Regions from separate parts of the Saxibacter everestensis genome, predicted to be linked through region 2. Evidence: predicted binding sites of a transcription regulator. Region 2 holds the regulator's gene; each other region holds the start of a gene.
What was found. Region 2 encodes LexA, which represses DNA repair genes until DNA is damaged. Its sites were predicted from a motif close to TCGAACANNTGTTCGA; they were not measured.
Positions count from the first base shown of each region.

Region 1 (6,691 bases), 880 kb from region 2:
TTATGTGCCGGACATCAACAGCCAAGCCAAGACCTAACCGATTGTCAACAATGAGCTGGCCAGTGGCTATGCTGTGGCCAAAGTGTTCTCGACCGAATGAGGAGTCCCGATGTCCGACTGGCAGATTTCCGCACCACGAAGCGACGAGTACCAGGCGTGGAAGAGGCTCTTCGACGGCTACCTGACCTTCTATCGGAAAACTCCTAGTGAGGAGCGGGCTCAGACCGTCTGGGGGTGGCTGCAGGATCCGGCACACGAAGTTTCCGGGCTACTGGCAAGGTCAGCCGACGGGACACCGGTTGCCCTTGCCCACTACCGGCCGTTCGCCCGCCCGATCGCCGGAGAATACGGCGGGTGGGTGGACGATCTGTTCGCTGATCCGGCAGTCCGTGGCGAGGGCGTCATGGATGCACTGGCCAGCGAGTTGCAGAAGATCGCTGCCGCCAGCAACTGGGGCATCCTGCGTTGGATCACCGCGGACGACAATTACCGGGCGCGCAGCAAGTACGACCGGATCGCCGCCCGGACGATGTGGATCACCTACGACGCCCAGGTGAAGACCGACTGACTAACGGCGTCCCAGGGCGCGATAGGTCCAGCCGGCCGCTCGCCACAGACCTGGATCAAGCACGTTGCGACCGTCGAGAATCGCAGGGACCCCGACAACCGACTTCAACTGATCTGGAGACAACTCGCGGTATTCGGTCCACTCAGTTGCTAGCAGCACGGCATCCGCGCCGCGCAACGCGTCAATTGTGTCAGCGACATAGTTCAGTTCGGGGAATCGACTGCGGGCGTTATCGATAGCTTCCGGGTCGGTGACGACGACGTCGGCGCCCTGTAGCGACAGCTGCGCGGCCACGCTCAGCGCCGGTGAATCCCGGACGTCGTCACTGTTTGGCTTGAACGCGGCGCCGAGCACGGTGACCCGCTTGCCGATCAGGCTGCCGCCGCACACCTCCCGGACTAGGTCGACCATTCTGATCCGGCGCCGCATGTTGATCGCGTCGATTTCGCGCAGGAACGCCACCGCCTGATCGGCGCCGAGTTCGCCGGCACGGGCCATGAATGCCCGAATGTCCTTGGGCAGGCAGCCACCGCCGAATCCCAAGCCGGCATTGAGAAACTTCCGCCCGATCCGATCATCCATCCCGATCGCGTCCGCCAGCTGGGTCACGTCGGCACCGGACGCCTCGCACAGCTCCGCCATCGCATTGATAAATGAGATCTTCGTGGCGAGGAAGGAGTTCGCGGCGGTCTTGACCAACTCGGCTGTCGCGTAGTCGGTCACCAGGCGCGTCGTGTCCCGGCGCAGTATGTCCGCGTACACCTCGTCCAGCCGGGTTGTCGCTTGCTCCCCCGCTGCTCCGTCCGGAACTCCGTATACCAGCCGATCCGGCGAGAGGGTGTCCTCTACGGCGTGTCCCTCGCGCAGAAATTCGGGGTTCCAGGCAACAAGTACTCCATCGGCGGACCCGGCCAACTCGGCGAGCCGGCTCGCCGTCCCTACCGGAACCGTTGATTTCCCCACAATCAGGTCGCCCGCCGTGGCGTGCTGCAACACAGAGCTGAACGCGGCGTCCACGAACGTCATGTCTGCCCCCAGCTCGCCCTTCCGCTGGGGCGTGCCAACGCAGAGGAAGTGCACCGACGCAGCGGAAATCTCGGACAGGTCAGTGCTGAACTTGAGGCTACCCAAGGCCTGCGCATCATGCAGAAGGTCTTCCAGGCCAGGCTCGAAGAACGGCGCCTTGCTGGCGGAAAGCATGTCGATCCTGCGTTGGTCCAGATCGACGCCAATCACCTCATGGCCGAGCGAGGCCATCGCCGCAGCGTGCACCGCACCGAGGTAGCCGCAACCGATCACCGAAATAGTCGTCATGTCTCGCCCCGCCCTGCTGTTTTGATCCACGTAACGTCGCTTGAGACACTACCGGTCTCGGGTTGATGACTGTCAGCCGGATGCGTCAGTAACCGTTTGCGACGCGAATAACGCCTGTGTCGAAGATCGAATATGCTCACCTCTGTGCGCAACTACATCGAGTACGTGAAGACATCGACGCTGGCCAGACTGATTGCGGTTTACGCAGTGCTGGCGCTGCTGTTTCTCCTGGTCCCACCGCTGCGGAACCTCCTGGTTTCACTGCCCTGGCTTGGCCCGGTTCTGGTACTTGTCGGCGCACTGACAGCCATGTACCTGGCAGAGCGTGGCAAGACCGAGCTTGATGCCGTCACGACAGACCGCGACCGGATCAGTGGCTCACTGACCGAGGCCCAGGGCGAACGTCGCAGGCTGGCAGAGGAGCTAGCCGGTTTCAGGCCGATAGTCGATGAGACATCCGCCGACACCACCAGCGCAAACGCCATCATGTCGCTGTTCCCCAACAACACCGGCTTCGTACAGTGGCTGCGGATTACGCCGACGTTGACCTCCTGGTATGCAAGTGACATCTCCGCACTGTCGGAATTCGTCCGTTCCCACCAGGACACAGAATTCGAGAACACAGCGGTCCACACAGCATTTCTGAACTTCCGGAATGCCGCTGTCGCGCTCAACGACTGGTTCCGGGCCGAGGGTGTCGAGACGGACGATGTGCTGACCGCACGCGATGGCGACAGGCACTTCACCCTGCGCGAAGCAAGCGCCCGCGAAGCCGGATGGGGTGGATTCAGCGCGGCACGCGCGGAGTCGGAGCAGCTTGCGGACATCTTTCGCAACGAGTTCCTTGCCTTCGAACGCGTCGGACTCGAGCAGGGCACGCTCGACCCCCGCCGGCCCCAACCGCATCCCGCAACGGGCGCCTAGTCGAGTTCTTTTCTCGCAGTCTCGGCCATCCGGAGGTAGACGATGAAGGAAACGACGGCCAAAGCTGCCGCGTACCAACCGAATAGCTCCGGCCTGCCGACGTCCTTGAACAGCGTCCCCATGAACGGCGCAGTTCCGCCGAACGCCGCAACCGTCAGGGAGTACGGGAACCCGATGCCGGCTGCGCGCACCCGAGCCGGGAACAGTTCCGCGTTGACCGCCACGCCGATCGAGGTATAGCCGGTCACGACGACCATGCCGGCAAGGGTCAGAAGCAGAAGCCCGGCAAATGACGGGCCGGAGCGAACGTAAGCCAGAGCCGGCACGATTCCGAGCGCGAAGATGCCGGAGAAGGCCAGCAGTAACGGTTTGCGGCCGACCCGGTCGGAGAGAATTCCGAAAACAGGTTGGATCAGCGCGAAGAAGATCAGAGCGATTGTGCTCACCAGCAAGGCCTTCGCCGGGTCGACACCGCCATTCTGCTGCGCGTAGGTGGGCAGATATGTCGTCCACGTGTAGTAGGCGATGGTTCCGGCAATCGTCACGCCACAGATGAGCAGGGATGCCTTCGGATGATGGATGATCGCCTCGAACAACTTCGGCCGATCCTGTTTCTTCTCCGGTACTGCCGTGGTTTCGCTCGCTGTGCGCCGAATCACCAGACCGACGAGGCTCAGAACCGCGCCCAGCACAAACGGCAGTCGCCAACCCCACGAGGTGAGGTCGGCTGAGGACAGGCTGACGGCGAGGATCGCGGCGAAACCGGAGGCAATCAGCTGGCCGATCGTAGTCGACACGTACTGGAACGACGCGAAAAGCCCGCGACGCCCCGGCGGCGCACTTTCCACGAGGAAGGTGCTGTTCGCGGCGAACTCGCCGCCGACGGAGAAGCCGCCAATCAGCCGCGCGAGCACCAGCAGAATCGGCGAAAGCACTCCTACCTGCGCATAGGTCGGCACAATCGCGATCAACAGGCTACTCGCGCCCATCAGCAGGATGGTCAGGGTCAGGATGTTCTTGCGGCCGAGCTTGTCGGCCAACGAACCAAGGACCAGCCCGCCGACCGGGCGCATGAAAAAGCCGACTGCGAAGACGGCGAAGCTGCTGAGCAGGCTGGCAACCTTGTCATCCGTGTGGAAAATCTGCGCGGAGAAGAACACGGCAAGGAACGAATAGGTATACCAGTCGTACCACTCGACGACGTTGCCGACCGAGGCAGCGACGATCTGGCGGCCGCTGCGGCGCTGCGCTTCGGAGCGCGGGGACTTGGGAATAGGGGATGCAATAGTCACGGTGCGTACCTTACCGGCTAGTCGGCCAACACGATCCGGTCGCTGCACATTTCGTAACCACCCGGCGGGCACGTCAGGCCTGCCGCGGCTCCCCTGACCGGCCGATGTGTACCAGGTGCACTCCCTTGCGCAATATTCGAATGCATGTTCGAATGACATCATGCGATGGGACGGGCAGAAACTATCAAGCGACGACGCCGGAGCACTGCCCGGCATGACTGCACTTCAGGGCTTCGTCCGGTCGGTGCAGACGCCCGAGTTCGCCGGCGTCACATTTCACGAGGTCCACGCGAAGTCCGCGCTGAACAAGGTCACCGGCGAGTCGGATATGCCGTTCGGCTGGACAATCAATCCGTACCGCGGCTGCCTGCATCAGTGCGTGTACTGCTTTGCCCGAAACACCCACACCTACCTGGACTTCGACGCCGGCAGCGGCTTCGACACCCAAATCGTGGTCAAGACCAATATCGGGGAAGTTCTGCGACGCGAACTGGCAAAACCGTCCTGGCGGAACCAGCATGTCGCACTCGGCACCAACACAGACCCCTATCAGCGCGCCGAGGGCAGGTATCGACTCATGCCCGGGATCATCGAAGCACTTGCCGGCGCCGGCACACCTTTTTCTATTCTGACCAAAGGCACCCTGATTCGGCGCGACCTGAAGATTCTTGTCCAGGCGGCCGAGCGAGTGCCAGTGGGAATCGGTATCTCACTCGCCCTGCTTGCACCCGAACTGCAGGATCGTCTCGAGCCTGGCACACCCTCTCCGCGTGCCCGGCTGGAACTGATCAAGGCGATTACGGATGCCGGCCTGCCGTGTGGCGTCTTCATCGCCCCGGTCCTTCCATGGCTGAACGACAACACGGAACAACTCGACCAGTTGCTGGCCGGCCTAGCCGGCGCGGGCGCGACCGGCGTGACAGTGAGCGCCCTTCACCTGCGCCCGGGCACGAAGGACTGGTTCATGCAGTGGCTGGGGCGAGAACACCCCGAGCTGGTGGAGCGCTACGAATCGCTCTACGCCGCCGGCGCCTATGCGCCCAGGACTTACCGCGACCGATTGCGCGACACGGTTCGGCCACTGTTGACCAAGCACGGTTTTAACCGCGATGCGAACATCGAGCCGCGACGACTCAGCCGGCGGACCGGATTTCCAGCCGGATTGCATCCCCAGAACAAAGACGCTCCGCGAGAGACAGCAAATCCCGCACTGTTCTGAAGCCACTCCCCCCTGGCCAGCTGGGCGGAATCCCGATTGCATGTTAGGTTTACCTTGCCTAATTTCATGAAGGAGTACCGATTGTGACCACCCGTCGAAAGTTCATCCGGCGTTCCGCCAGCGCGGCCGCGGCCGCGCTGGCCATTTCCGTTCTCGCAGCCTGCGGAGGCGGAACCGCACCCGAGGCCGGCCCAGCCGAATCCGGCGGCCCGTTCCCGGTGACCATCAAGAATGTCTTCGGCGAGACGACTATCGAGCAGCAGCCACAGCGCATCGTCACGCTTGGCTGGAATGCCCAGGACGTCGTTTACGCTCTCGGCCAGACGCCGGTCGGCATGCCGTCCTATGCTTACGGCGCCAACAAGGACGGCGTAATGCCGTGGACGGCCGAGCACTACAAGAGCTCCGAGACAACCCTGTTGGATACCGCCGACGGACCGCCCTACGAAGAGATCCTCTCGCTCGAACCGGACGTCATCCTCGCACCATACGAGGGTTTCGACGACGCGGCGTACAATAAACTGTCCGAGATCGCGCCGACCGTCGCTTACCCGGACAAGGCCTGGCAGACCAGCTGGCAGGATCAGACCACCATCATCGGCAAAGCAATCGGCAAGACCGACGAGGCCGAGAAGCTAGTCGAAGAGACCACTCAGAAGATCGCGGCCGCAGCCGAACAGCACCCGGAATTCGCCGGAAAGACCGTGTCCGTTCCGTACTTCGGCAAACAGCTCATCAATGTATACAAGCCGACGGATCCACGGGTCCAGCTACTCAATGAACTCGGTTTCCGGAACGCTCCGGGAGTTGAGAAAATCGTCCGCGAAAGCAAGGACGAGAACTTCTACGCCGACGTCGCCTGGGAGAAGGTTAATCAGGTCGATGCGGACGTGATCGTCGGATATGTCGATGACATGTCCATCGAAGAATTCCACAAGAACGACCTCACCCGACAGCTCGGCGCCGTGAAGAACCACAGCGCTTTGATACTGGACGACACACAGGTGATCGCCGGTCTGAGCCAACCATCCGTGCTCAGCGTTGACTGGACACTGGAAAAGATCCTCCCAGAGCTCAGCAAGGCAGCCAACGGCGAACTATAGCGACCAGAAAACCGGATCGGGTATCGCAGCAGGGATGTTCGCAGGCTTCACATCGGCATCCTTGCAACGGCGAGATCACGCTACGCGCTAGAGACGCACAACGCCCTGGAGCGGATACGAAATCCGCCCCAGGGCGTTGCGCCGCCGAAAGCTACTTACTCACTAGGAGCCACAAAAGCCACGTCGAGGTTGATCGCTACCTTGTCGCTGACCAGGACGCCACCGGCCTCAAGTGCCGCATTCCAGGTTAGGCCGAATTCCTTGCGACTGA
Region 1 is NZ_CP090958.1:1,908,803-1,915,493, forward strand. Features, by position in the region: gene LWF01_RS09170 (GNAT family N-acetyltransferase) at 110-568, shown strand; gene LWF01_RS09175 (UDP-glucose dehydrogenase family protein) at 569-1,882, opposite strand; gene LWF01_RS09180 (hypothetical protein) at 2,015-2,806, shown strand; gene LWF01_RS09185 (MFS transporter) at 2,803-4,098, opposite strand; gene LWF01_RS09190 (Rv2578c family radical SAM protein) at 4,259-5,317, shown strand; gene LWF01_RS09195 (iron-siderophore ABC transporter substrate-binding protein) at 5,401-6,420, shown strand; gene LWF01_RS09200 (YceI family protein) at 6,576-6,691, opposite strand, start outside.
Region 1: the regulator LexA is predicted to act here: its motif matches at 4,235-4,250, upstream of LWF01_RS09190 (Rv2578c family radical SAM protein).

Region 2 (6,691 bases):
CTGCGGCCCGCGTCACCGGACTTCTCGGGGTGGAACTGCGTTGCGCTCAACGCGCCGTCCTCGACGGCCGCCACAAAGCGCTCGCCGTGCTCTGCCCAAGTCACCGACGTATTATCGGGAGCTTGGGTGGCGGCATAGGAATGCACGAAGTAAAACCGTTCCGAACCAATTCCATCGAACAACACCGAGTCGGTGGGCGCTTCGACCGTGGCCCAGCCCATGTGCGGTACAACGGGCGCCGCCAGCCTGCGTACCGTTCCAGGCCAAATACCAAGACCTGTGCTTTGCTCGCCGCCCTCGACCCCCTCGGTGAAGAGCACCTGCAGGCCGACGCAGATTGCCAGCACTGGCTTCTGGTCAGCGAGCCGATCCGCAATCAGCCTGTCTCCGCCCACCCTGCGCAGATCGGCGACCACCGAGGAAAAAGCTCCCACCCCGGGGATCACCACGCCATCGGCGGCCATCGCTTTGTCGACGGACGGTGTGAGTTCGACCGAGGCACCGGTGCGCTCCACTGCACGGAACGCAGAACGGACGTTGCCCGAGCCGTAATCGAGCACCACAACCGATGGGCTAGTCATCAGGTTTTCCCTCCGCGCAGCAGCCGCATCGCCCGCCAGGCCGCCGCGGCCGTCAGGAGCGCGGTCACGACTGCGCCGAACCACGCCGTCGAGTTGCCGGCGACGGCGATGACCACAAATACGATCAGCAAGACGAAGGCGAGTAAACCACCGAGTAGCCAGAGCATCGCGGTTCGCGCAGTCCTCATCCGCTCCGGACTCATCGTCGCGGCGCTCGCCTCTAGCCGGCTCATCGACCTGGTGTCGATACTGCCCGATACCTCGGCGGCCTCCACGCTTCCGAGCAGCACCTTCTCCAGGACATCGGGCAATTTGGACAGCGCCAGGCCAGCCGGAACATCCGCCTCGTGCAGTCCGCGACGCCACTGTGAGGAATCGATCTGGCCACCGTCACGGACCAGGAGCAACACTTCGTTCCGTCCGGAAAGCTTCGAGAGGCTGGCAGCCTGTTCGCGGGCCAGCTCTAGATCTGGTTCGGCAACCACCACGGCATTGAAGTCACCCACCGGCACAACATGACCGTGGATCTTCGCCAACACGCAGGCCGCTGCCAACTGGTCAGCCTTTGCGAACGGCGTGAGGACGACGACCCGGTTGTCGCGCGCGACTCGCCCATTTTCAGCGACGCCAGGATCGGTCTCGCCGCTCACAGCGCGCCCTTCGTGCTGGGAATGCCGGTGACGCGCGGATCCGGTTCGACTGCCATCCGCAATGCGCGGGCCAACGCCTTGAACTGGGCCTCCACGATGTGGTGGGGATCGCGGCCGGCCAGCAGGCGAAGGTGAACCGCAATACCCGCATGCAGCGCAAGTGACTCGACGACGTGCCGAGTCAGTGAGCCGGTGAAGTGACCGCCGATCAGGTGGTACTGCTGGCCTTCGGGCTCTCCGGTGTGAACGACGTAGGGACGCCCGGAGACGTCTACCACAGCTTGGGCGAGAGCCTCGTCCAACGGAACGGTTGCATCGCCAAATCGACGGATTCCGGCCTTGTCGCCGAGCGCATCCTTCAGCGCGTCGCCGAGCACGATCGCGGTGTCCTCCACCGTGTGGTGCGCGTCAATATCGGTGTCGCCGTGTGACTTGACCGTCAGGTCGATCAACGAGTGCTTCGACAAGGCAGTCAGCATGTGGTCGTAGAACGGCACCGAGGTCGAGATGTCGGAAACACCTGTTCCGTCCAGGTTGACGCTGACGGAGACAGTGGACTCGCTGGTGACCCTTTCGCGGGTCGCCCGTCGGACGCTGACTGTGGTGTTGGCACTCACTGCGGTGTTTCTCCTAGGATTTCGCCCAGCGCATCGAGGAAAGCGCTGGTCTCGGCTTCGGTGCCGGCATTGACGCGGAGATGCCCCGGGATGCCGACATCGCGGATAAGGATTCCGCGATCGAGCAGACGCTGCCATACCGTGTGTGCGTCGGACAGCCCCCCGAACAAGACGAAGTTCGAGTCGGAGGGAAACGGGCGAACGCCGAACCGCGGAAGCGTCTGCACAATTCTATCCCGCTGCGCCTTCAGGGCTTCCACGTTGCCAAGCAGCTCGTCGGAGTGATCCAGCGCCGCACCGGCGGCCGCCTGAGTGAGAGCCGAAAGGTGGTACGGCAGCCGGACCAGCCGGATGGCATCAGTCACCGCGGGATCGGCGGCAAGATAGCCTACGCGCGCCCCGGCGAGCGAGAACGCCTTACTCATGGTGCGCGAGACTATGAGCCGCTCGCGGCCCGGCAACAGCGTCAAAGCCGATCGGGTTCCGCTACGAGAGAACTCCGCATAGGCCTCATCGACAATCACGATTCCCGGAGCGACATCGTAAATGGCTTCGATCGTGGCGAGATCCAGCGCGGTGCCCGAGGGGTTGTTCGGCGTGCACAGGAAGACAACATCAGGCTGAAGTTCGGTAACCGCCCTGACGGCGTCCTCCCGATCGACCTGGAAATCGGCATCGCGATCGACGGCCATCCATCGTGTTGAGATGCCCTGGCTGATGATCGGATGCATCGAGTAGCTGGGAACAAAGCCCAATGCGGTTCGGTCGTGTCCACCGAATGCCTGCACGATCTGCTGAAGCACTTCATTGGACCCGTTCGCGGCCCAGATATTGTCCGCGGTCAGTCTGTGCTCGTCATCCAACCCCGCATTGAGGTACTTCGCCAGCTTCTCCCGAAGCGCGGTGAACTCGCGGTCGGGGTACCGATTGAGCGTGCGCACCTGGGCGGCAACGGCTTCAACGATGGCCAGGGCGACCGATTCCGGAACTGCATAGGAGTTCTCGTTCACATTCAGGCGGACATTGACATCCAGCTGGGGGGCGCCGTACGGCTGGCGGCCACGCAGGTCGTCTCGAAGCGGAAGATCGTTAAGGGATGCTCTAGTCACCCCTAAAGTTTACTGGTACTCCGGAATCGCCAGACGCTGGCCGGTCCGCACCACGGTGCCGTCCAACTGGTTCAGTTCGACGATTTTGGTAATCGTGTCGCGCGGGTCGGAGTTCGGGGCCGCTTCGCTTGCAATCCCCCACAGCGTCTGACCGTCCTGCACTGTGACGTACTCAACCACCTCTGCGGTGGAAGAATTTGCCTGAGCCTCGGCATGAAACAGCATCCCCGAGACAACGCTGAACGTGGCAGAGAGCGCAAGCACTGCGCCAATCAGAACGAGCGCCGCCAGCACGGACATGACCAGGCGACCGCGGCGATTTAGTCGAACACCGGCGAATCCGGTTGCTGCAATCGTTGAACTCATCTGTCCAATCTCCTTTGTGCGTCGTATCGAGCTGCCAGTCGAACCATCCAGCGGTCGAACGTCTGTTCGATAGAAGGTATGTACTATTAGTACCACCCGATTCGAACACTTGTCCACAGTTATTCGAAAATTCCTCGAACAAACGTTTGAATCCCGGCGTCCGTTTGACTAGGCTGGGACTACACCGGCTGGCTGCCGCGGTTGTACGTTTCTTAGCTGACCTCTTACTTGGTCTTCTACTAGGCACAGCCTTACAGCCAGCACTGACAGTCACTCCGGTTCCGCGCTATGGCGGTCCCCGCAGCTTGGGGAAACGGGCCGGTTGACTGGCAGGCCGGACGCAGATACGAGCCAGCAGCACCGACAGATGAGGATCTCCCGTGACGGACTCAGAGAAGCCAAGCCGAAGGATCGGCCGCCCCCGCAACGACGAGATCGACTCCGATATCGCTGACGCCAGAGCCCGTACCGAAAGCATGCACGGCCTCAGCGAAGCCTCGGTGCACGAACTGCAGGACGTGCCGAACTTCCGCCGGCTCACCGCGCGTCAGCAGTTGGTCCTCGAGACCATCCGGCATTCGGTGGCCGTCCGCGGCTATCCGCCAAGCATGCGCGAGATCGGCAAGGCGGTCGGCCTGGCCAGCCTCTCCAGCGTTGCGCACCAGCTGAGCCAGCTCGAACGACTGGGGTTCCTGCGCCGGGACCCCAAACGTCCGCGCGCCATCGAGGTGATGAACGCCAGCGACTTCGAGGTGCCTGTCTCGGCGGAAACATCGGCCAACACGACAATGGTGCCGGTGGTCGGCCGAATTGCCGCCGGCGGTCCGATCCTCGCGGAACAAGCCGTTGACGATGTCTTCGCCCTACCCCGCCAGCTCGTCGGCAACGGCGAGTTGTTCCTGCTCAAGGTGGTCGGCGATTCGATGATCGATGCCGCTATCTGCGACGGTGACTGGGTGGTCGTCCGGCAGCAGCCGACGGCGGAGAACGGTGAGATCGTCGCCGCCATGCTGGACGGCGATGCGACCGTGAAGACGCTGAAGCGGGACGGCAAGCACATCTGGTTGTTGCCGCATAACCCATCGTTCGAGCCGATTAACGGCGATGAGGCGACGGTTATGGGCCGTGTCGTAGCGGTACTGCGCAGCGTATAGTCAGCACGGTTTTAGCCCGCGCGAGCCGCACTGACTGGGGCGTTGCCTATTCGGGCCGACTGTTCGGGCTGGTTGATCTCGGCCCACACCGCATCTAGAGACAGGCCGAGGACGTCAGCGATCGCAGCGATAGTTGGGAAGGCAGGGGTCGCCACCCTGCCCGTCTCGATCTTCCGGAGGGTCTCCGGTGAAACGCGTGCGTCGAGCGCGGTCTCGAGCATCGAGCGCTCTCCCCTGGTTCGACGCAACAGGGCACCAAGGCGCTCTCCGCGCTCGACCTCTGCTGGAGTGAGCGGCAACCTGACCATGGATCCAATTCTAATACCGGGATAGTATGACCGGTATAGTTATTGGCTGCATGAGAAGGATTCCGCATGATCGAGATACTGAACGCCACCGAACTGGCACAGGCAAAGGCCACTGGCGCCCTGGTCGCCGACATTCTGCAGTCACTGAAGAACCGCACCACGATCGGCACGAACCTCCTGGACATCGACCGCTGGGCCGCGGCCATGATCGTCGAGGCCGGAGCGCAGTCCTGCTATGTCGACTACGCGCCATCCTTCGGACGCGGGCCGTTCGGCCACTACATCTGCACGGCCGTCAACGACGCCGTGCTCCACGGACTGCCACACGACTACACGCTTGCCGACGGCGACCTGCTGACACTGGACCTCGCCGTCTCCAAGGGCGACGTCGCTGCGGACTCCGCCATCAGCTTCGTCGTGGGCGAATCGAAGCCGCCGGAGAGCGTCGCGATGATCAGCGCCACCGAACGCGCACTGAGCGCAGGGATAGCCGCTGCCGGACCCGGGGCCCGGATCGGCGATATCTCCCATGCCATCGGCTCGGTGCTCAGCGAAGCGGGGTACCCGATCAACACCGAGTTCGGAGGTCATGGCATCGGATCAACGATGCACCAGGACCCGCACGTGGCGAACACCGGAAGACCCGGCCGCGGGTACAAGCTGCGCCCTGGGCTGCTGCTCGCACTGGAGCCATGGGTCATGGCGGACACCGCCGAACTCGTCACCGATGCCGACGGGTGGACGCTCCGAAGTGCGACCGGCTGTCGCACAGCCCACAGTGAACACACGATCGCCATCACCCAAGACGGAGCCGAAATCCTCACCTTGCCGAGACGGACGCAGCCGTGAGCTATCCGGGCGCGTCGAGCCGTGTGAGCGCTCCACGCACTATTTCCGGATCTGTGGTCGCCCAGAGCTGAGGCAGTGAGGCCCGGAGGAAGCCGCCATACCTCGCGGTCGCCAGCCGGGAGTCCAGGATCGCCACCACGCCACGATCGGTGCTGGTCCGAATCAGTCGACCGGCTCCCTGGGCCAGCCGGATCGCGGCATGGGTCGCGGCAACTGTCATGAAGCCGTTCGCGCCACGGGAGGCGGCTGCCTCGGTGCGCGCCGAGGACAGCGGGTCGTCGGGGCGGGGAAATGGAATGCGGTCGATGATGACGAGTCGGCAACTATCGCCGGGCACGTCGACGCCCTGCCACAGCGAGAGCGTGCCGAATAGGCAGGCGGACCGGCTCGCGGCGAACCGGCGGACCAGTGTGGGTGTCGCATCCTCCCCCTGGCACATGATCGGCACCTCGACGCGGGTACGCATTTCGGCCGCTGCCGCCTCCGCGGCACGGCGGGAGGAGAACAACCCAAGCGCTCCGCCTCCGGAGGCGTTGATCAGCTCTGCTATCTCACTCAGGACGTCCTCGTTCATCCCACTGCGGCCGGGCGGCGCCAGGTGTTTGGCGACATAGAGAATGCCCTGCCGTGGATAGTCGAACGGCGAGCCGACGTCCAGACCCTGCCATGCCGGGGCGCCATCGCCCAGCAAACCGAGCGAACCAGCCACAGCGTCAAACGTCCCGCCCAATGTCAGAGTCGCCGAGGTCGCGACAACAGTCCGCTCGGCGAAAAGACCGGCCCGCATCTTGGCCGCGACCGACAGCGGGGCGATATGTAATGAGACGGTCTCCTGGTCCCGGAAGGTGGAGCGTTCCACCCAGACCACATCGTATTCGGTGCGCTCCAGCACTCGCTCACCTAGTTCGAAGACTTCCTGAAGCCTCGCCCTGGTGACCTGCCGCCCGGCGTTCGCCGTCTCCTTCGACTCCCCCGAGGTGTCGGCCAGTGCCGCCCTGGCGGCATCACGCACCGCGGTGACCGCCATACCAAGTTCGTCGGGCAGGCCGCGGCGGAG
Region 2 is NZ_CP090958.1:1,030,457-1,037,147, reverse strand. Features, by position in the region: gene hisH (imidazole glycerol phosphate synthase subunit HisH) at 1-581, opposite strand, end outside; gene LWF01_RS05080 (hypothetical protein) at 581-1,231, opposite strand; gene hisB (imidazoleglycerol-phosphate dehydratase HisB) at 1,228-1,848, opposite strand; gene LWF01_RS05070 (histidinol-phosphate transaminase) at 1,845-2,957, opposite strand; gene LWF01_RS05065 (LysM peptidoglycan-binding domain-containing protein) at 2,967-3,323, opposite strand; gene lexA (transcriptional repressor LexA) at 3,800-4,477, shown strand; gene LWF01_RS05055 (helix-turn-helix domain-containing protein) at 4,489-4,785, opposite strand; gene map (type I methionyl aminopeptidase) at 4,852-5,634, shown strand; gene LWF01_RS05045 (ATP-dependent DNA helicase) at 5,636-6,691, opposite strand, start outside.

Region 3 (6,691 bases), 310 kb from region 2:
GATGAATGGCAGGACCAGCCCGCCGAGGCCATAAACGAGCAGGTTCCGGCTAAGGATGCTCGATGCCGCCCCAGCCCGGTATTTCACGCCGTGCAGGGCGAGCGGGATCAGCAGGACGATGATCAGGGCGTTGAAGATGACCGCGGAGAGTATCGCGGAGGCGGGGGAGTGTAATCCCATGAAGTTCAGCGCCGCCAGACCTGGAAACACGCCGACAAACATCGCAGGAATGATGGCGAAGTACTTTGCCACGTCGTTGGCGATGGAGAAAGTGGTCAGCGCGCCGCGGGTGATCAGCAGCTGCTTCCCGATCCGCACGATGTCGATCAGCTTGGCCGGATCGGAATCGAGATCGACCATGTTGCCCGCCTCTTTGGCTGCAGACGTGCCACTGTTCATCGCTACGCCGACGTCGGCCAGGGCCAACGCTGGTGCGTCGTTGGTACCGTCGCCGGTCATTGCGACCAAGTTCCCGCCTTCCTGCTCTTGCCGGATCAGCCGCATCTTGTCCTCCGGCGTCGCCTCCGCCAGGAAGTCGTCCACCCCGGCCTCCGCAGCGATCGCCTTTGCGGTTAGCGGATTGTCGCCGGTGATCATCACGGTCCGGATGCCCATCCTGCGCAGCTCGAGAAACCGCTCAGGCAGGCCGTCCTTGACCACATCCTTGAGGTAGACGACGCCAAGAATCCGACCCTCGCCGGAAGCGCTCTTCGTCGCAACCACGAGCGGCGTTCCGCCGAGCAGCGAAATGCGTTCCACTTCCGCGCCGACCTCGGTCAGGATGTGGCTGTCGACATCCGCCCATTCGATTACCGCCGAGCTCGCGCCCTTTCGCACGCTGGAGCCGTCAGGAAAGTTCAAACCGCTCATCCGAGTCTGGGCGGTGAATGGAACGAATTCGCCAACATCCAACCCGGCATCGCGGAAACCGTTCCGCTCTGCGAGCGCGACGATGGACTTTCCTTCCGGAGTGGGGTCGCTCAGCGAAGACAGCGCCGCCTGGCGGCTGAGCTCGACTGTCTCGGTCTGGCCGACCGCGGTGAATTCCGCGGCTCGCCGGTTGCCGTAGGTAATCGTTCCGGTCTTGTCCAGAAGCAGCGTCGTCACGTCACCCGCAGCCTCGACAGCGCGACCTGACATTGCGAGCACGTTCCGCTGCACCAGCCTGTCCATGCCGGCAATTCCGATGGCGGAGAGCAGCGCGCCGATGGTGGTCGGGATCAGGCACACCAACAGGGCGACCAGGACTGTCAGGCTGACGGTTGCGCCTGAGAATGCTGCGATCGGGTTGAGCGTAAGTACGACGACCACGAAAACTATGGACAGTGTCGCCAGCAGGATGTTGAGCGCGATCTCGTTCGGTGTCTTCTGCCGCGCTGCCCCTTCGACCAGCCGGATCATCCGGTCGACGAACGACTCGCCGGGCTGGCTGGTAACTCGGACAACGATCCGGTCGGAGAGTACGCGCGTGCCGCCGGTGACCGCCGAGCGGTCGCCGCCCGATTCGCGAATCACCGGTGCCGACTCGCCGGTGATGGCCGATTCATCGACCGAGGCGATGCCTGAGATTACATCGCCATCCGCGGGAATGGATTCTCCAGCGGCGACCACGACGACATCACCCAAGTCGAGTTCTGCCGAGGGCACCGGGCTGATGCCGGAGCCGATCGCGGAAGGATTCCGCTGAGCGTCATATGAATCCACCCGGTTGGCCACTGTGCCCTCCTGGCTGCGGCGCAGACTTGCGGCCTGGGCTTTGCCTCGGCCTTCCGCCACCGACTCGGCAAGGTTGGCGAAGAGCACGGTTAGCCAGAGCCAGACCGCGATCAGCCAATTGAAGGCAGCGCCGCCGGATCGTTCCTGGCCGAGGAACGGCTCGGCGATGGCGACGACAGTGATGAGCGCCGCGCCGACCTCGACGACGAACATCACCGGGGTCCGCCACATCAGACGCGGATCGAGCTTCCGCAAGGCGCCGGGGAGTGCGGCGGCCAGCTGGGCAGGGCGAAAAGCCGCCCGTTGCGACGATCGCGGCGTCGGGCCATCGGGAGGGAGCGTCGCGGTCTTTGGGTTCTCGAGAATCGACATGTTTACTGCAGTCCTTCTGCTAACGGGCCCAGAGCCAGTACTGGGAAAAAGGTGAGTGCGGTGACCAGGACGGTGACACCGCACAGCATCGACACGGCCTGCGCTCGATGAGTGGGTAGGGTGCCAACGGTCACCGGCACCTTGCCCTGCGCGGCAAAAGAACCGGCCAGAGCGAGGACGAACACCATTGGCAGGAAGCGGCCGACCAGCATTGCGATGCCGAGTGCCGTGTTGAACCACGGTGTATCCGCGGTCAGGCCGGCGAAGGCTGAACCGTTGTTGTTGGCGGCCGAGGTGAAGGCGTACAGCACTTCAGAGAAGCCGTGGATTCCCGGGTTCGCAATCGACGTGCTCTCCACATCCTGCCGGATCGCCGGGATGCCGAAGCTCAGCGCAGTCCCGGCCAGCACGAGTGTCGGCATGGTCAGAATGTAGAGGCACGCCAGCTTTATTTCGCGGGACCCGATCTTCTTGCCCAGGTATTCCGGCGTCCGTCCGACGAGAAGTCCCGCGATGAATACGGTGACGATCGCGAGGATCAACATGCCGTAGAGGCCGGAGCCGACACCGCCGGGAGCCACTTCTCCCAGCATCATATTCAGCATCGGCATCATGCCGCCGACGGCCGTGTAGCTGTCGTGCATCGAGTTCACCGCACCGGTGGAGGTCAGCGTGCTCGTGGTTGCGAACAGGGTTGATCCAGGGATTCCAAATCGGGCTTCCTTACCTTCCATCGCTCCACCGGCTGCCTCAGGTCCTGTTCCGGCGCCATTCAGCTCGATGATGGTCAGAAGGCTGAGAGAGACCAGGTAAATCGTCGCCATCGCGGCGAGAATTGCGTATCCCTGGCGCTTGTCGCCGACTATAGTTCCGAAGGTTCGCGGCAGGCTGAACGGAATTGCCAGCATTAGCACCACCTCGAACAGATTGATCCAGGCGGTGGGGTTCTCGAACGGATGCGAGGAGTTCGCATTGAAAAAGCCGCCACCGTTGGTGCCAAGCAGCTTGATGACTTCCTGGGAGGCAACGGGGCCGCCCGGGACGCTCTGAGTCCCGCCGCTTACGGTGTCGAGCGTCGTGAAGCCGTTGAAGTTCTGGATGACGCCGCCGGCAATCAGAACCACGGCGCCGATCACGGCCAAAGGCAACAGCAGCCGGAGCGTGCCGCGGGTAAGATCCACCCAGAAGTTCCCGACCACGCCCTTCCTGCGATAGGCGAATCCGCGCACCAGCGTCATCGCCACGGCGATGCCGACCGCGGCAGAGACGAAGTTCTGCACGGTGAGCCCGACGAGCTGGACTGTGTAGCCCATGGTCTGCTCGGGGGAGTACGACTGCCAGTTCGTGTTGGCGACGAACGACGCTGCGGTGTTGAACGCCAGGCCTTCGGGCACGGACGGCAGCCCGAGCGCATAGGGCAGGAGCGGCTGAGCCCGCTGCAATAGGTAGAGGACCAGGAGGCCCGTCACCGAGAAGGCCAGCACCCCGCGCAGGTATGAGCGCCAAGACTGCTCCGACTCATGGTCAACGCCGATCAGCCGGTAGAAGCCACGCTCGACCGCGAGGTGCTTTCGGCCTGTGTAAACGGTAGCCATATAGTCGCCGAGTGGCCGGTATACGGCGGCGAGAATTGTGGCGACGGCGAGAAACGATGCGATTGCGAACCAGATCTGCATCAGAAGCGCTCCGGTTTCAGCAGGGCGATAACCAGATACACGATTGTGGCCACGCCCAATGCAGCGGCAAGAATGTCGAAGACGATCACAGTTTTTCGACCCCTCGTCCGACGAGGCTAACTAGCACGAACACGGCGATGGTGCCGAGAACGTATACGAGGTCAAGCAAGGAAACTCCCAGTAGCGTAGTTTTTACGATCCCGGTGGGCGTGTAGCGCACCAGGTCAGTACATCGACGATTAGATACCCGCCGTCGCGATAAAACGGCGGTTCTAACGGGTTCCTAACGCTGTCCCGTCGAACCAATACGCCGTGCTTACGCCTCCTGGACGAAATCATTCAGTGGCCACTCAGGGATCGCACAGCGCGGTTTGGCAGGATGGGGCACCAGCCATCGATGACAGCCCAGGGGAAGTAATGAGCAGCGAAGCCGGCAGGAGACACCGATTCTCGGTCGCGCTACTCGGGATCGATGGCGCCGGAAAGACAACGGTGGCGCGCAGTCTGGTGCGGCGCAGCCGGGCTCGGGGTGACGCGGCGTCCCTCTACCGGCATCCGGGTGGACGCAAAACTCTGGACAATGTGGCGCGCAGATTCAACAGCACGGCCGAGGCGGCCCTCGGCAGCCAGGGCCTCACCGTGATCGAGACGGTTACCAGGTCGCTCGCGGTGATCCGTTCGGCTGTTCAATCGCGTCGGCGCGACGGCCTGGTGGTTTTCGACCGGTACATCCACTGCCAGATCGCACTCCGGCGGATGCGTGGGCTGCACAGCAGCCCGTTCCTGCAATGGTTGCTCACGACGCTGCCCAGGCCAGATGTGATCGTGTTCTTCGACATATCACCCCGGCAGGCACATGCCAGGATTCTGGCTCGCGGAATAGACACCGAGCCCCTTGCCATGCTGTGCGAACTTGACGCCGCCTACCGTCAACTGAGCGACTTCGACGACTTCTACCGGATCGACGCCGGCCGACCAGTGGCCGATGTGGTCGACGAGTTGGAGGCAGTTATTTGCGCAGCGGCGAAAAGGAAAGCGGCTCACGGCCTCGTGATCAGCCCTTCTTCAACCATCCAGTCATAGGCGACATCGGCGGGTTCTTCGCCGTCCACGTCGACCTTGCGATTGAGCGCCTGCAGTGCCTCGGTGGTGAGTTTCGGCGAGATCTGGCCGAAGATGTCCGACAGCTCGGGGTAGGTTTCCAGTGTCTCTGTGCGGAACACCGCCGCGGCGTTGTAGGCGGGGAAGAACTTCTCATCGTCTTCCAGCACGACGAGATCGAGCGACTGGATCCGGCCATCAGAGGCAAAAACCTCGCCGAAGTTGCATAGTCCCTGGTCGGTGGCAGTGTAGACCGCACCTGTGTCGAGTATCTCGACGTTCGCGTTCGGGACGTCGCCGGAATCGCCGCGGGACATTCCATAGTGCTCGAGCATTGGATTGAAACCGTCAGCCCGTGAGTTGAATTCGGACTCGATGCAGAACGTTCGCTGTTCCTTAGGCAGCTCGGCGATTTGGGACAACTTGGTCACCCCGAGCTTTTCCGAGGTCTCCCTTGGCATCGCGAACGCGTACGTGTTGTTGAGCGGCGCGGGCATTTCCCAGGTGAGACCGTTCTTCAGGTCGGCATCGTGCACCGCCTGCCATTGCTCCTGTTGGTCCGGTATGCCTTCGGCTTCTGCCAGATAGGTCAGCCAGGCCGTGCCGGTGTACTCCCAGGTCATATCGGCGCGACCGGACACCATCAGCTCCCGGACCGGCTGGCTGCCCGGAACATTCGTCATGTCCTCGACCTCGAAGCCGGCGGCTTTCGCGGCGATGACGCCGATCTTGCCCAGAATGAGCTGCTCGGTGAAGTTCTTTGCGGTGACGGTGATCTCGGCGTCCTCCGGCAGTTCGACTTGCCGGATCGACCCCGGGCCGGCTTCGGCGACGATGGAAGTGGCCGGCTGCAGACCGCAGCCGGCGAGCGCGATGGCGCAGATCCCGGCCAGGACGGCGCCGAGCTGCTTGCCGTGGCTGGTCATCCTCTACAGTCCCTTCGGTCGAGCAATGTGTTCTACGACCCGGCCAAGCCAGTCGATGGTCAGTGCCAGCAAGGCAATCAGCAGTGCGCCTGAAACCAGCACCTTGTTCAGGTACAGGTTGACGCCGGTGGTGATCAGCAGTCCGAGTCCGCCGCCGTTGATGAATGCGGCAAGTGCCGCGGTGCCGACCAGAAGCACGAGCGCCGTTCGGATTCCGGCCAGCATCACCGGGACGGCCAGCGGCAGTTCAACCCTGAACAGCACCGCAAGCGCGCTCATGCCCATGCCGCGGCCGGCCTCGACCAGGCGTGCGTCGACGCCGTCGAGCCCGACCATTGTGTTTCGCAGCACCGGGAGTACGGCGTACACGACCAGCGCGACGACGGCTGCCCGGAAGGAGAAGTCCAGCCAGAACGCGAGAAGTACGATCAGACCGATCGCCGGCGCGGCCTGGCCGACGTTCGCTATCGCCATCACCGGTCCGGTAAGCCGCCGCAGAGGTTTCCGGGTCAGGGCGACGCCCAGCGGGATGGCGATAAGCAGCACGATCACGGCAGAGACGAAGGTGAGCTTCAGGTGCTGAAGCGTGAGTCCCCACAGTGCGGCCGGGGCCAGCGTCGTGAGCTCAGTCTCGGTGAGCTGGGCGTTCAATAGCCAGAGGATGAAGACGGCGAGAATCGCCAGTATCGCGATCGGTTGAATGAGCAACCCACGCCAGGTATGCGCGCCGCCTACGGCTTCGACGCTCGCCTCGGTGTCCGCAGCCGTGTTACTAGTCACCGGACGATGCACCGCCTTCGGTTGCCGGAACGGCTGTGCCGCTGTTGGTGCCGACGGGGGAGTCGTCGTCGCCGGCTGCAGCAGCCTGTGCACGCGCGGCGGTGATGGCGCCCATCACCG
Region 3 is NZ_CP090958.1:1,338,306-1,344,996, forward strand. Features, by position in the region: gene kdpB (potassium-transporting ATPase subunit KdpB) at 1-2,088, opposite strand, end outside; gene kdpA (potassium-transporting ATPase subunit KdpA) at 2,091-3,764, opposite strand; gene kdpF (K(+)-transporting ATPase subunit F) at 3,764-3,853, opposite strand; gene LWF01_RS06460 (dTMP kinase) at 4,182-4,847, shown strand; gene LWF01_RS06465 (glycine betaine ABC transporter substrate-binding protein) at 4,805-5,791, opposite strand; gene LWF01_RS06470 (ABC transporter permease) at 5,795-6,571, opposite strand; gene LWF01_RS06475 (ABC transporter ATP-binding protein) at 6,564-6,691, opposite strand, start outside.
Region 3: the regulator LexA is predicted to act here: its motif matches at 4,024-4,039, upstream of LWF01_RS06460 (dTMP kinase).